Linked DNA regions of Nitratidesulfovibrio vulgaris str. Hildenborough. The protein of the gene in region 1 interacts with the protein of each later gene in a pairwise test. Links are inferred from orthologs where the notes say so. Each region holds a gene or a part of one and is shown in the gene's direction. Other genes may lie near its edges.

The links.
Region 2: the proteins of DVU_RS01915 (region 1) and ndk interact in binary tests that used the Escherichia coli proteins (3 or more experiments, as listed by UniProt). The link is inferred for Nitratidesulfovibrio vulgaris str. Hildenborough from one-to-one orthologs.

What each region holds. Positions count from the first base shown.
Region 1 is NC_002937.3:440,822-443,588, forward strand. It holds DVU_RS01915 (uracil-DNA glycosylase), read left to right. Parts: upstream 1-855; coding sequence 856-1,680; downstream 1,681-2,767. Other genes in the region: DVU_RS01910 (pyridoxal phosphate-dependent aminotransferase), read left to right, coding at 1-689; DVU_RS01920 (radical SAM protein), read right to left, coding at 1,920-2,767. UniProt on the Escherichia coli protein: Excises uracil residues from the DNA which can arise as a result of misincorporation of dUMP residues by DNA polymerase or due to deamination of cytosine.
Region 2 is NC_002937.3:2,422,714-2,434,424, reverse strand. The notes cover bases 3,436-6,325. They hold ndk (nucleoside-diphosphate kinase), read left to right. Parts: upstream 3,436-4,615; coding sequence 4,616-5,035; downstream 5,036-6,325. Other genes in these bases: DVU_RS10935 (Smr/MutS family protein), read right to left, coding at 6,163-6,325; proC (pyrroline-5-carboxylate reductase), read left to right, coding at 5,035-5,832; DVU_RS10950 (hypothetical protein), read right to left, coding at 4,347-4,538; DVU_RS10955 (divergent polysaccharide deacetylase family protein), read left to right, coding at 3,436-4,064. Also shown: DVU_RS10965 (murein hydrolase activator EnvC family protein), read left to right, coding at 1-1,114; DVU_RS10960 (S41 family peptidase), read left to right, coding at 1,147-2,433; more of DVU_RS10955, read left to right, coding at 2,514-3,435; more of DVU_RS10935, read right to left, coding at 6,326-7,392; DVU_RS10930 (Mrp/NBP35 family ATP-binding protein), read right to left, coding at 7,695-8,576; hydrogenase nickel incorporation protein HypB, read right to left, coding at 8,573-9,247; DVU_RS10920 (hydrogenase maturation nickel metallochaperone HypA/HybF), read right to left, coding at 9,258-9,611; DVU_RS10915 (tetratricopeptide repeat protein), read left to right, coding at 9,885-10,601; DVU_RS10910 (AMIN domain-containing protein), read left to right, coding at 10,601-11,503; DVU_RS10905 (heavy-metal-associated domain-containing protein), read right to left, coding at 11,600-11,711. UniProt on the Escherichia coli protein: Major role in the synthesis of nucleoside triphosphates other than ATP. The ATP gamma phosphate is transferred to the NDP beta phosphate via a ping-pong mechanism, using a phosphorylated active-site intermediate.

The sequences.
Region 1 (2,767 bases):
TCTGCAATCCCGGGAATCCCACCGGAACGGTCTATGACGATGCCGACGTGCGCGCCCTGTGCGAACTCGCACTGGAGCGCAACATCATGCTCATCTCCGACGAGACCTACGACTACATGGTCTATGGCGGGGGTGAACCCCTGAGCCCCGCCAGTCTGCCGGAGATGCGCCGCCATGTCATCGTGGTCAACTCGTTCTCCAAGAAGTACGCCCTCACGGGCTGGCGTGTCGGCTACTGCGCCGCAGACGCCGCATGGATGGGTGAACTGCTGAAGGTGCACGACGCGGCAGCCATCTGCGCCCCCGCCGTCTCGCAGTATGCCGCCCTTGCCGCCCTCACCGGGCCGCAGGATTGTGTGGATGACATGCGTGCGGCCCTTTCCGCGCGGCGCAACCTCGCCTGTGCGCGACTCGACGCCATGGCCCCCCACTTCGACTATGTGCAGCCACGCGGTGCGTTCTACATCATGGCGCGGTACACGTTCACCGATGCCCCGTCGGACATGGTCGCCCGTAGGCTGCTGGAAGAGGGGCGTGTCATCACCGTGCCGGGCGCGTCGTTCGGCCCCACGGGCGAGCGGCATCTTCGCCTCTCGTTCGGCATGGAAGAGGCGGAATTGGACGAAGCCTTCGACCGTATGGCGGCGTGGACACAGCGCGTCGTGGCGTCGGGCGGGCTTGGAGGCTAGGGTGCCACGGCGCAGGTTCCGTGTCGGAGATACGCACGAGGGGTGTGCGCGTACGCCTGAAGGCCCGTTGCCGCAGCCGGAAGCACGATGCGGCAGTATGCAGGCCCCTGCACATGGCGCGACGCATCGTCCCCCGAAGGGAGGGGGCGATGCCGGGCCGAGTGTCGTGGCAACTGTCGAAGCCTCCGTCGGGGCTGCTAAAGGGCCTGAAACTCTGGCAACAGCCGGGGCCGCAGCCGGGAATCGTGAACATATGCGCGACCCGCTTGCCGGGACGGGCTGGCTTGAGGCCGTCCCGTTGCTGGGTGACGGCGCGCATCTGGAGGTTTTCTCCCGTGTGGAGGCGTTGCGGCGGAAAGGACGTGTGGTCTATCCCCCGTCCGGTCAGGTCTTCGCCGCATTGCGCGCCACCCCGTGGGACAGGGTGCGTGTGGTGGTGCTGGGGCAAGACCCCTACCACGGCGAAGGGCAGGCCCACGGGCTTGCCTTCTCGGTGCCGGAGGGGGTGCCAGCCCCGCGTTCACTGCGGAATGTCTTCCGTGAGATAGAGACCGACCTTGGTCATGCCTCGGATGAAGGCAAGAAGCGTCATGCTGATGCGCTACCTGAAAAGACTGCTGCCGGACATGATGGTGGCGGTCTTCGTCCGCCCTCCACGGACCTGACCCGGTGGGCCCGCCAAGGGGTGTTACTGCTCAATACGGTGCTCACTGTGGAGGCGGGACAGGCACACAGCCATGCCCGACTCGGCTGGCAGGAGGTGACGGCTGCGGTGGTGGAGGCGCTGGGGCGGTGTCCACGTCCGATGGCCTTTCTGCTGTGGGGGCGTCATGCCGCTGCATACGGCGAAGGGCTGGCGGCCCATCACCTCGTGCTTCATGCGGCGCACCCCTCCCCGCTGTCGGCCTTTCGAGGCTTCTTCGGCTGCCGTCATTTCTCGCAGGTCAATACATGGCTTCGAGCAAGAGGCCTCGACCCCATCGAGTGGTGAGCCCGACGCGTACCGGGGGCAGGGGCGGTGTCGCTAGCAAATACGGTGTCGTACCGTGCGGTCTGGGGGGGCGGTGTCGTCCCTCTGCCACGGCCCCTGTCATCCCTTGTAAGGCTGGAGACGGGAACAGATGTACCGTGTCCGGGCTTGTCATGGCGGGTTTGCCCAGTGGGGTTTGCCAAGTCTGGCCAGACATGACAGGCGGCCCACACATTTTCAGGCAGTATGGCCCATCTGTGTCAGGTGAGGGTGTAGTCTTCGGTGTCGTCCCATACGACTTCGGTCAGCCCCAGTGCCGCGTAGCGTGAGGCAAGGCGGTTGTGCTGTCCGTACAGGAGACCGCGCCATCGTGCCGGTGCATGCAGCCTGTGCGGCGTATGCCCGTGGCGGGCCGTGAAATAGGCCACTTGCGAGGCGATGTGGCGAAGAAGGGCTTCGGCCTTCGCCATCTGCCCCAAGGCGGGGTGCCACGGCCCTGCCAGCAGGGCGGCGCGCAACCCCTCATCCTGCGCCAGCCCGAGGCGGATGACCCGGATGCCTTGCCCCCATGCCAGCAACAGGGCGTCGGCAAGCACATCCAGCGTCGTGTCCACATCCCATGGTCCATAGCGACCTTCGCGCCACAGGCGGGCAAGCCCCGTACCTTCAAGGACGAGGCATGGATACAGCCGCAGGCAGTCGGGGCGCAACGAGGCGACCACCTTCATGTCGGCACGGAAGATGTCCGGGGTGACACCGGGCATTCCGGGCAGCAGTTGCAGCCCTAACCCCAATCCGGCGTCGCGCACCCGTCGGGCGGCTGTCAGTGCATCATCGCCATGGCAGCCCCGCCCCGCATGGGCGAGGGCCGTGTCGTCGAATGTCTGCACCCCGAGTTCGATGAGATTCATCCCAAGTCCGGCGAGGGCTTCGGCCTTGCCGGGGGGCAGTGCGTCGGGTCGGGTGGAACAGCGTACGGCGACCACCATACCGCGTTCGCGCCAGCGGGCGGCAAGGGCGAGGCAGGCGTGCTGGTCGTCCTCCGGCAGGGCCGAGAACGTTCCGCCATAGAAGGCTATCTCCACGGCGGGGCGATTGTGTCGGGCCC
Region 2 (11,711 bases), 2.0 Mb from region 1 along the record:
GGCCCCGGTATGGCTGGCGTTGCTTCTTGTGGCACTGTGCTGCCTTGTCGTCACACCTGCCCATGCCGCCCCGTCCAGTGAGAAGGAATTACGCGAGGCCATCAGTGAAGAGCGTGCCCGTGAGAAGGCCCGTCGCGACAGCCTCGCCAGACTCTCTGCGCAAGAGCGTTCGCTCAACGCCAATCTTGCCGCCGCTGAAGACCGTATCGCCCTGCTGGAGAGCAAGGTGGCGAAGCAGGAGGCTGAACTCGCGCTGCTGGAGTCGGCTGTGGGTGATGTGCGTCAGGCACTGGAACGCCTCCAGAAGGATCGTGATGCGTCAGAGGCCGAACTCGCACGGCTCATGTCCATGCTCTGGCCCCTGCACGTGCGGCAGGAGGGTACCGGCGGGCGCGACATCGAGGACTGGCAGACCGCAGAACGCGAATATACGTGGACGCAGGAGATATACCGCAGCATAGAGACGCATCGTGCCGAGTTGCGTCACCAGCAGGAGGCCATCTCCGCCTCGCTTGAGAAGCGCGAGACCCTCATGGCCGAAGTGCGGACGCAGGTGGCCCGCATCAGCGCGGACAGGGACAGCCTCTTGCAGGACAAGTTGCGGTTCAGGCAGCAGTTGTCCGACGTGCGGCGCGAGAAGCAGGATGCCGAAGGTGAACTGCGCGACGTGCTGGCCCTCATACAGGAGTTCAACGTACGCCTTGAGCAGATGGCGGGGCGCGACATCTCCAAGATGAAGGGCAGACTGCCGTGGCCTGCGGAAGGGCGGGTGGTCCGCCGCTGGGCGCCGGAGGCCAACCCGCCGGTGCGCGGCGTGGGCATCGCCCTGCGCGAGGGCACGCCCGTGCGTGCGGTGGCGTGGGGCAAGGTGGTGCATAACGACGTGTTGCGCGGCTTCGGTCGTGTGGTCATTCTCATGCACGACAAGGCCTATTACACGCTCTACGCGTTCCTTGCCGACAGCCCCCTGCGGGTGGGACAGGAGGTGGGGGCGGGTGCGGCTGTGGGCGCCGCGGGCTTCTACCCCGGTGCCGACGGGCCCGGAGTCTATTTCGAATTGCGTTTTCATCAAAAAGCCATTAACCCTGATGGGTGGTTAACTAGGGCCAACTAGCGACGTTATCTGGCTTTCGGAGGATCATCGGTATGCGCGTTACGTTATGGGTGGTATCGCTGGGCCTGTGTGCCGCGGTCGCCTTTTCAGGTGGAGCAGTCTTCGCGACCACCGAAGAGTCCAAGTATGACGCGCTGAAGCGCTTCAGTCAGGTGCTCGACATCGTCGAGCGCTACTACGTGCGCGACGTGCCCCGCAAGGACCTCATGAACGGAGCGGTGAAGGGCATGTTGCAGGGGCTTGACCCCCACTCCACCTTCCTCTCCCCGGAAGAATTCAAGGAGATGCAGGAGACCACCTCTGGTGAGTTCTTCGGCATCGGCATCGAGATATCCAGCGAGAACGGGCAACTCACCGTTGTGTCGCCCATCGAGGACACTCCTGCGTTCAAGGCGGGACTCAAGGCGGGCGACCTCATTCTCGCCGTCGACGGGCAGCCCACGCAGGAGATGAGCACGCAGGAGGCCGTATCGCGCATTCGCGGGCCCAAGGGCAGCGAAGTGGAACTGCTCATCCTGCATCGCGAAGCCAAGGCCCCCAGCACGGTGAAAATCGTGCGCGACGCCATCCCCCTCGTCAGCGTCAAGTCGAAGCAGCTTGAGCAGGGGTACGTGTGGGTGCGCCTCACCCGCTTCAGCGAACGTACGACCAGCGACCTGCTGGAAGCACTGCGCGAGGCGAACAAGCGCGGGCCCGTCAAGGGCGTGGTGCTCGACCTGCGCAACAACCCCGGCGGTCTGCTTGACCAGGCCGTGAGCGTGTCCGACGTGTTCCTGCGTGACGGGGGCATCGTCTCCATCCGCGGGCGCGGCGACGACACGGGGCGTGAGTACAACGCCAAGGCGCAGTCCACCGACGTGACCGCGCCCATGGTGGTGCTCATCAACGCCGGGTCTGCCTCCGCTTCGGAGATCGTCGCCGGGGCCCTGCGCGACCAGAAGCGCGCGCTTCTGGTGGGTGAACGCAGCTTCGGCAAGGGGTCGGTGCAGAACGTCATCCCGCTTTCCGACGGCGCGGGACTCAAGCTCACGGTTGCACTGTACTACACGCCCAATGGCCGTTCCATTCAGGCCGAGGGCATCGACCCTGACATTGAGATTCCCTTCGAAGCCCCGCGTGAGGACGACGCCAAACCCATGCAGCGTTTCAACATGTTGCGGGAGAAGGATCTTTCGCGTCATCTGGAGAACGGTGCCGGGGGCAAGCAGGGCAAGAACGACCAGTCTGACGAGGTGCGTGACCTGCTTGAACGCGACAACCAGTTGCGCATGGCATTGCAGTTCGTGAAGCGGCTGCCCGCCTTGAAGGAAATACGCTAGAAGGCATACCGGAAGACGGTGTGCGAGACGCAGATACGGAGGGGCGCGGGTGACCGCGCCCTCCTTCCGTATGGGATACCATGGCCGCCAAACGCCCGCAGAAGAAAAGCAGCACAGCCAAGGGAGACGGCACGTCAGGCCGTTCACGCGGCAGTGGCACCAAGTCTGGCACCCGCAAGGGAAGCAAGACCCCCGCAGCTACAGAGAAGACCCTGACGCGACTTGTCATCGTCATCATGGGGGTGCTGTGCCTCGTCTTCACGGTCATGGCCGGGTACTGGCTGTGGCAGGGCGGGGCTGATGCCACACGGCCCGTACCCCCCTCGAAGACCGAACGTCAGAAGACCCCCGCGGCAACCTCTCCCGCGAGGCCGACGCCAGCGCAGCCTTCCGCCACAGCCGGGAAGGTGCAGTCGGGTGAAGCCTCAAGGACGACCGGTAAGGGCGTACACGCCGACGCGCAGTCTGATGCCTCGACACCGGGTGGGGACGCGGACAAGGCCGCGCCGTCCGTGCCCCGAAACGCCACTTCCGACGCCGTGGACGGTGAGGGCGCGGTGCGTGCCCCGGTCAACGCCGGGGCCTTGCCCTACGAGGAATCCCTCGACGCCCCGCTGGAAGAAGGGGTGAAGCAGGTCGACTACGCGCTGGTGCAGACGCTGGTGCGTCTCGGCATCGCGCGGGAGAGGCTGCGCATCGCGAGCGTCGAGACACGCAACGAACAGGGCGAAAGCTACCATTTCCAGCAGATGACACTGGGTGTCGGCGACGCCCCCGACCGTTTCGTCAAGGCGTTCGTCGAAGCTCTTTCCGTATGGGCCGAGCGTGCGCAGATGCGCAAGAAGGCCGATGACCTCATTGAGGTCTACGTGGGCGGGGTGCTCACGCATGAGATCACCCTTTCGTTGTATGAGTCGGTGGAAGAGCCCCGTCCCGGAACCCCGGTGGAAGGCGCGTTGCTTGCCATCGTCATCGATGACATAGGCGAGAGCATGGGGGCGGTGCGTGACCTGCTGAAGCTCGACTACCCCGTCACCTTCGCGGTGTGGCCCAGAAGCTCGCATGCGCGTGAGGCTGCGGAGGCGGCACACCGCGCCGGACGTGAGGTGATGATCCACCAGCCCATGGAACCGCTCAAGTATCCGTCGGTGAAGCCGGGGCCGGGTGCCATCTATGTACGGATGGGCAGTGACGAGATAGAGGCGACGCTGCGGGACAACCTCGCCCGGGTACCCCACGCCGTGGGCCTCAACAACCATATGGGGTCGCGTTTCACGCAGGACACCCGTGGCGTACGCGCCGTATGTGACGCGCTGGAGGGCAAGGGGCTCTTCGTGCTCGACAGCGTGACGCATTCCGGGTCGGTCTTCTATCGTGAGGCGCGCAAGGCAGGGTTGCCCGCCGGAAAGCGCAACGTGTTCCTTGATGTCATCCACGACAAGCGCAACATCATGTTCCAGCTCGACAAGGCGGCGCGCGTAGCCCATGAACAGGGCGTGGCTGTCGCCATCGGGCATCCTCTCGCCGAGACAGTGGCGGCACTCAAGGAGTGGCAGCGTACGCGCGACAAGTCGGTGCGTATCGTGACCATGCGTCAGCTGCTTGATGCGGAGACGACTGCGCGCCGATGACAGGTGCCGGAGAGACGGGCCATTCCCGGATGCTGTGCCGGGTGCTCATGCCAGAGGCCGATGCAGATGGCGATGCAGCTGTCGGGCGTTGTGGGCGACGCCGGACGCCGACGCCGGATGTGGCGGCCTGTGCGACATGACCTGCGCGTGAACGGCGGGTGTCCGGCGTGAGGTGTAGAGGCAAGCCACTGGCACTACGGTTTTGATCAGATGTTTCATGCCCTCCGGCGGTGTGCCGTCGCCGGATTCTCCCCCCTGCGGGTGGGGGGATAGCGAATCATGTCACCACAAGGCGACGGGTGCGCCGTTGAGGAGCGGAACACCTATACCGCTGATGTCGAGGACGTCGATGATGCCGTTGATGTCGGGCAAGCCGACTGACGTGCCGCGTCGACCGGGTCGCATGTGTGGTGATGTACGGGCGTCACGGGCGGGAATCCCGTTGCGCCCCTGTAACGCACAGGTGAATGGCACCTGTGTGCAACCCCTAGCGGACGACGCGTCCTGTTCCGTTGACGCGGGTCGTCCGAACTGCAAGTGGAGGTAGTACCGTGGTTGAACGTACATTTTCGATCATCAAGCCCGACGCCGTAGAGCGCAATCTGCAGGGCGAGGTCCTCGCCATGATCCAGGGCGCAGGGCTCAAGGTCGTCGCCATGAAGATGATCCATCTGACCAAGGCGCAGGCCGAAGGCTTCTATGCCGTGCACCGTGAGCGTCCCTTCTTCGATAGCCTGACCACCTACATGTGCTCCGGCCCGGTGGTCTGCTCGGTGCTCGAAGGCGAGAATGCCATCAGCCGGTATCGTGAAATCATGGGGGCCACCAACCCGGCCAATGCCGCGGAAGGTACCATCCGGAAGAAGTACGCCGTGAGCCTCGAGGCCAACTCGGTTCACGGTTCCGACGCCCCTGAAACCGCCGCGTTCGAGATCTCGTACTTCTTCAACGCGCTGGAGATCGTAGGCTAATGCAAACAACACTCGGCTGCATAGGTTGCGGCAACATGGGCTCCGCCATTCTGCGCGGGCTTTCCGGACGTGAAGGACTGCGTCTTGTCGGCTGCGACCCCACGGGCGCCAAGCTGGCTGCGCTTGCCGACGCGGGCGTCGAAGGGGTGGCTGACATCGCCGCCGCCGTGCGCGCTTCGGACATTGTTCTCGTGGCCGTGAAGCCGGGTCAGGTCGGCGCGGTGCTTGGTGCGGCCATGCCGGAACTCGATTCCGGCAAGGTCGTGGTCTCCATCGCCTCGGGCGTGTCCGTCGGCTCACTGCGTGAGATGAGCGGCGGGCGTTGTCCTGTGGTGCGCGTCATGCCCAACACCCCCGCCATGGTGGGGGCGGGCGTCTTCGCCCTGTGCTTCGAGGACGCGACCCTCGATGAGGTACGCCGCACTCTCGTGAAGGAGCTTTTCGAGGCGCTTGGCCGTGTGCTGGTGCTGCCTGAAGAGAAGTTCAACGCCTTCACGGCGGTCGTGGGCTGTGGCCCGGCCTATGTCTTCCATTTCATGGAAGCCGTGGTCGAGGCTGCGGTGACGCTGGGCTTTCCGCGTCATGAGGCGACGGACATGGTGGTCGACCTCTTCGCCGGTTCGGTGAAGCTGGCTGCCACATCAGGTACGCATCTCTCTCTGCTTCGCGAGGCCGTGTGTTCGCCAGCGGGCAACACCATCGCCGCCATGAACCAGTTCGACAGGGATGCCGTGCGCGGACGCATCATCGACGCCATCCTCGCCGCCTACAGGCGTGGGCAGGAGATGGAACGCTAGAGCGTCGGGTGCGGTGCATGTCCATGCGCCGTCCATGTGATTGAAAGAACGCCCTCCGTCGCAAGACGGAGGGCGTTCTCGCAGGCATGGCAATGGGTTCCGGTTGCATCGGCGTCAGGCCGCAAGAGGGCACGGCCCGATCATCTGTGGCCAAGGGCCGGGACGGGGTGTCTCCCTGCCGTCCCCTGCGGGGGACCCTGAATCCCTCCCGCAGTCAGCACCCAGCGCGTTACACAGGGGCGTTGAATCAGGCCATATGGGGATGTCTCGCCGCTGACCTGTCGCCGCCCGGTCTGTGGTGGCGGGCTGTCCCGTGTGTGAGGGGGCGTGCTACATGAACAGGTCGGCGTCGCTCGGTGTCCTGTCCCACTGTATCTTGCCGCGACTCTTCTTGAATTTGCGCAGCAGCACGTAGACCGCCCCGGCACCGCCGTCGGTAGGCTGTGCCGTGCAGAAGGCGAGCACCACCCGTTTGAACGGGTCGCGGGTAAGCCACGATTGCAGCTTCTCACGCAGGATGCCGAGGCCATCCGGCGAATTGCGACCACGTCCCGGAATGACCAGCACGGTACGCAGCCCCTTGAGATAGGCCCCGCGAAAGAAACCGACCAGCGACTGGTAAGCCTGCAAGGCGTTCAGCCCGTGCAGGTCAAGGTGCGCTTCGGGGCTGTATTGCCCGGCGCGAAGCTTGCCGATGGTCAACTCGTCCAGCCCCACCACATGCCCTTCGAGGTATTCTTCCGTGTACTCAAGGGCGAACTCGATGCGTCCCTCAAGGAAGTCCTGCACGGGGTCGCGTCCGGAGGTCGCCGCCTTGCCCGGTGTCACGGCGGGGGGCACTTCGCGCCCCTTGCCCGACAGGGGCGTGATGCCGCGCATGGCTGTGGCGAACGACATGTCATCGTCATCATCGCCGGATGTCGCGCGGGTGGGGTGTTGCGTCCCGTGGTCGCTGACGGCATGGCGTGAACGTTCACGCACGTCGAGGCGTCGCTGCGAGGTCTTCACGTCGGGATGGCTGGCAGGGCCTTGGATTGGCTGTCCATGCGGGGCTTCCGGCAGCAGGACGTCCGCATCCGCTTGCTGTGCATTCTCGCGAAGCGACTTGAACGCCGGGTGCTGCCCCAGTGCGAAACTGCCCTCATCTGCGGGCTGGATGCCAGCCTTGTCGCGCAGTGCGGCTTCCATGGCGGGCGTCGGACGACCATGGGCGTCACGGGCACGGGGCGTCCCCTCATGGCCGGTGGGTGTGGCCGGATTGACGGCGCCGGAAGCAGGCTGGGGGGCATGGGGCGTACCTGAAGCGCCGCCCTCTCTGTGTCCCTTGTTCGTCTTGCCGCCCTTGCCGGGTGAAGGTGCCTTGCCGGAAGGGGCATCAAGACGCTGTACGCCGCCCATGGCTGCGGCGAAGGCTTCGGATTCGTCGTCGGGGAGGGCGACCGAATGGCGTGCTGGTTCGGGTTTCTTTTCCGCAGAGGCGGTTCGCGCATCGCGAAACTGGCGTTTCTGGAGGGCGCGGAAGGGATTGGTGTCGTCTATCGGCGTATCGTGCTTGGACATGACAGGCTCCTGTAAGAGCGCGATTGTTCATCCGCCGGGGGGCGCATGTCAAGACGGCGCGTGCTGTGAGACGATGGCAGGGGGATGGTGAAGGGATGGCGGAAACGTACGCGCCCTGACGCACTCTGCACAGATGGACGGTCGTGCGCGTCATGGAGGCGTGGGTGCATACGTTGAAGCCGAGGGGGGCGCCGTAAGGCGCGGGGCCAGGCACGGAGGCGGGCACGGGGCCGGGTACGGGACCGGACGCAAAGGGCGGCCCGCCTGTGCGGGCCGCCCCGGGATGAGCGAGAAGAGACGGGTTATGCCTTGGCGGCGTCCAGCCCCAGCGCCGCGTCGATGACCGGACGCAGTGCCAGCGCGGTGGGGCGTTCGGGGTGATGCTTGATGTACACCCATCCCTCGTCACCGCTGCGGACGACCTGCGGGTCGAGGGGCAGCGCGGCGAGGAAAGGTACGGCCATCTCCTTGGCGAGGGCTTCGCCGCCGCCTTTGCCGAACAACTCTTCGATGTTGCCGCATTGCGAGCAGACGATGCCGCTCATGTTCTCCACGAGGCCGAGTACGGGAATGCCTATCTCGGCGCAGAAGCCGAGGGAACGGCGTACGTCGTCGATGGCCACGGCCTGCGGCGTGGTGACCACGAGGGCGTGGGCACCGGGGTTGAGCAGCTGTACGGCGGAGAGAGGTTCGTCACCCGTGCCGGGAGGGCAGTCGACGATGAGGTAGTCGAGGTCGCCCCATTCCACATCGCCGACGAGTTGCTGGATGAAGCCTATCTTGACCGGTCCGCGCCAGATGACGGCCTGTTGCCCGTTCGGCAGAAAGAAGCCCAGCGACATGACCTTGAGGTTGTCACCCCACATGACGGGCTTGATGAGGTCGCCCTCAACATCCACCTTCGACTGGTCGAGGCAGAGAAGGCGCGGGATGCTCGGGCCATGCACGTCGACGTCGAGCAGGCCCACGCGCTTGCCGGCAAGAGCGAGACCTGCGGCGAGGTTCGCCGCCACGGTGCTCTTGCCCACGCCGCCCTTGCCGGACATGACGACGATGCGGTGTCTGATGCGGGCGAGATTGTCCTTGAGCCGTTTCTGTGCGGCCATGGCCTCAAGGTCTTGGGCGCCGCTACCGCCGCAGCCGCCCTGCGCCGTGCTGGAGCAGCCGGAACATGCTTCACTCATGCCTTGGCCTCCGCTGCGGCGCGCTTGGCCTTGAGGGCCTCACGCAGCCAGTCGTACCACGGGGCCAACCCCTCGCCGCTGCGGCATGAAAGCTCGTAGATGGTGAGGTTCTGGTTCAGACGGGTGGAGAAGCGGCGTGCCCGTTCCACGTCGAAGTCGACGTAGGGCAGAAGGTCCACCTTGTTGAGCAGCATGACGGACGAAAGGTTGAAGAGCAGCGGATACTTCTCCGGCTTGTCGTCGCCTTCGGTGACGCTGAGCAGGGCCACCTTGTGGTCTTCGCCGCAGTCGAACTCCACCGGGCAGACGAGGTTGCCGACGTTCTCGATGAAGAGGATGTCGAGGTCTGCGAGGTCGAAGTTGCTGATGGCGTCGAGCACCATGTTGCTGTCGAGGTGGCAGCCGCCGTCGGTGTTGATCTGCACGGCACGGGCGCCCGTGGCGGCGACGCGGCGTGCGTCGTTGTCGGTCTGGAGGTCGCCCTCGACGACGGCCATGCGGAATTCGTCGCGCAGGTCGGTGAGAGTGCGTTCAAGCACCGAGGTCTTGCCCGCCCCGGGCGAACTGATGAGGTTGAGCACCAGCACGCCGTGGCGTGCGAAAAGCTTGCGGAGCTGGTCGGCCATCTTGTCGTTGGCCTCCAGCACGTTGCGAATCACCGGAATGTCCATGTCGGCTCCGTCATTCGGCTTCGATGTGTTCGACATAGAGGTCGCGCCCGGAAAGGACGGTGTGACCCACCTCCTCGCCACATGCGGGGCACGGGCTGAAGAGCAGTTCACGTCCCTCCGGCTCGAACTCCCTGCCGCAGCCCCCGCAGGCCAGACGCACCGGGTTCTGGACAAGCTCTATCCGTGCGCCCTCGAAATCCGTCCCGGTCGTGAGCACCTCGAAGGCGAATTCGAGGGCTTCGGGGACGAGATTGGCAAGAGCGCCGTACCGGACGCGCACGAGAAGCAGTTTTTCGACCTCGTGCTTGCCCAGTTCTTCCCTGACGATGTCAAGAAGGCTTGTGGCTACGGACATTTCATGCATGTGCCTTGGATACTGGAAAAGCCAGAGGGCGTCCACCCCGCCCGCCGTCTCCCCCGTCGTCTCACCTGTCGCCCCGTCCGTTCGATCCTCCCCCTGTCCCTCTGCCTCTTGTCCCCGCCCGCCAGACACCAAGGCCGCCTGCCATCCGCCCTGTCACACCTTCTGTTCCGTCACATTTCAGGGTGCGCAAGGAGCGCTCACCCGTTTGCAAGCGGTGGGAAAAGGGGTATGTCTCCGTTGCCGAACCTTGCAATGCAGGGCCGGGGAGGAGCGATGCACACCGGAGCTTTCATCGGCGTTCATGCCACGCGTCCGCGAGGCGGTGACGGTCGACTCAAGCGGTACTGGTTCGTATGGGATGACGGAGACCGTTATCTCGTCCAGCCGCTCGACGGTGCCTATCAGCCGGCTGGCGATGTCCGGCCTGTGAGCGCGGCCACCTTTCGCGATGATTTCGAGCCGCAACCGGGCATTCTCGCCGTTCCGCTGCGGGATTTCGAACCGCAGCCAGCCCGCGATGGCGTCCAGGGCGGTGACGCGGGGGAAGACGAACTCGAACATGAGTTGCGCGCCGGGTTCGCACTCGGTATGACGCGATTGCGCAACGGAGACCGCGAAGGGGCGCTTCGTCTCTTCGAGCATGTCCTTGCCACCGAAGAGGGTGTCGGGCCTGTCCATAAGCATCTGTTCACGGAGTTCGGCATCCATTTGCGTAAACGCAGGCTTCTGAAGACGGCCTGCGACTTTCACCGAAGGGTGCTTGCGCTGTCACCAGAGGACAGCCATGCGCATTTCAACGCCGCTCGCGCCTTGTACGAAGACGGAGACATCGACGCGGCGGTGAGGCATCTCAACCATTCACTCAACATATCGCCCGACCTTGAACCGGCATCGCTGTTCCTTGCCTATATAGAACGGCATCGTCCGGCGGGAGAGGGCGCAGGTTCCGGTGGCACGACGACCGGGACAACGCAGGAGACCAGACGCTGATGAACAAGAATATCGCCATGCTCATCGTCGCCGTGTTGCTGTTCGCCATGGCGCTCATTGCGGTCAACCAGTTCTCTTCCGGCGAGCCAGACCCCACGGCCCCCGCAGGGGTGACGGCGGGCCCTGAGGTCACCGGGCAGGTGACGGAACAAGCTGGCACTGTCGACGCCGGTAACGCCGCGACCGGGAACGGCACCATGCCCGGTGGCCTGATGCCCCTCGATAACGGCACGTTGCGTGAGCTTTCCCCGGCGGGTGAGGCTGGCGGTGCCGGAACGCTGGCAGACCCGCGTGGTCTTGCCGGTGTGCAGCCGGGCGAAGAGGAGGGCCCGCTGGTCGACCAGCCCGGTCTGAAGCCCGAAACGCACAAGGCTGCCAAGGCTGTGCCCAGTCAGCCTGCCCATGCCGCGAAGCCCGCGCAGAAGACGGAACACAAGCCTGCGCAGAAGGAGGCCGCTAAAGCCCCGGCCAAGGCTGAAGCCCCGAAGCCTGCCAAGACAGAAGCCGTCAAGGCCGCACCTGCCAAGGTCGAGCCCGCCAAGAAGCAGGCTGCTGCCCCGGCTGCCAAGACCGAAGCCGCACCTGCGCCCAAGGCCACCTCTGGCGGTCAGACCGCGAAGGCGAGCATCAAGTTCGAAGGCAGCACAGCCGTGCTGCATCTTGAAGGTGCTTCCGGCGCGCAGTACAAGTCGTTCGTCCTCAAGGAACCCGACCGTATGGTCGTCGACCTCGTCGGGGCGTGGACCGTCAACGTGCCCACCGTGCCTTCCAACAGGGTCATCAAGGCCGTTCGCGTGGGCAAGCCCGGAGAGAAGACGCGCATCGTCCTCGACCTCGACAAGGGGCCTGACGGGCATGAGGTCGTCAAGAAGGGCGGAGCCCTTGAAGTCCGCGTGAAGTAGTCTGAAGCAGCGGGGCGTGTCCCCGTTGATGATACAGAAAACCCCCGTCACGAATGCCGTGGCGGGGGTTCATCGTTGTTTCGTCAACAGCGTTGTCTAGGCGACGTCGAAGCCTATGCGTCGTATGGCATCCTTGACCTTCTCGATATCCACCGACGCGGTCTCCGTCCATGAAGCCTGTGCCTTTTCAAGGCTCACGTCCACGTCC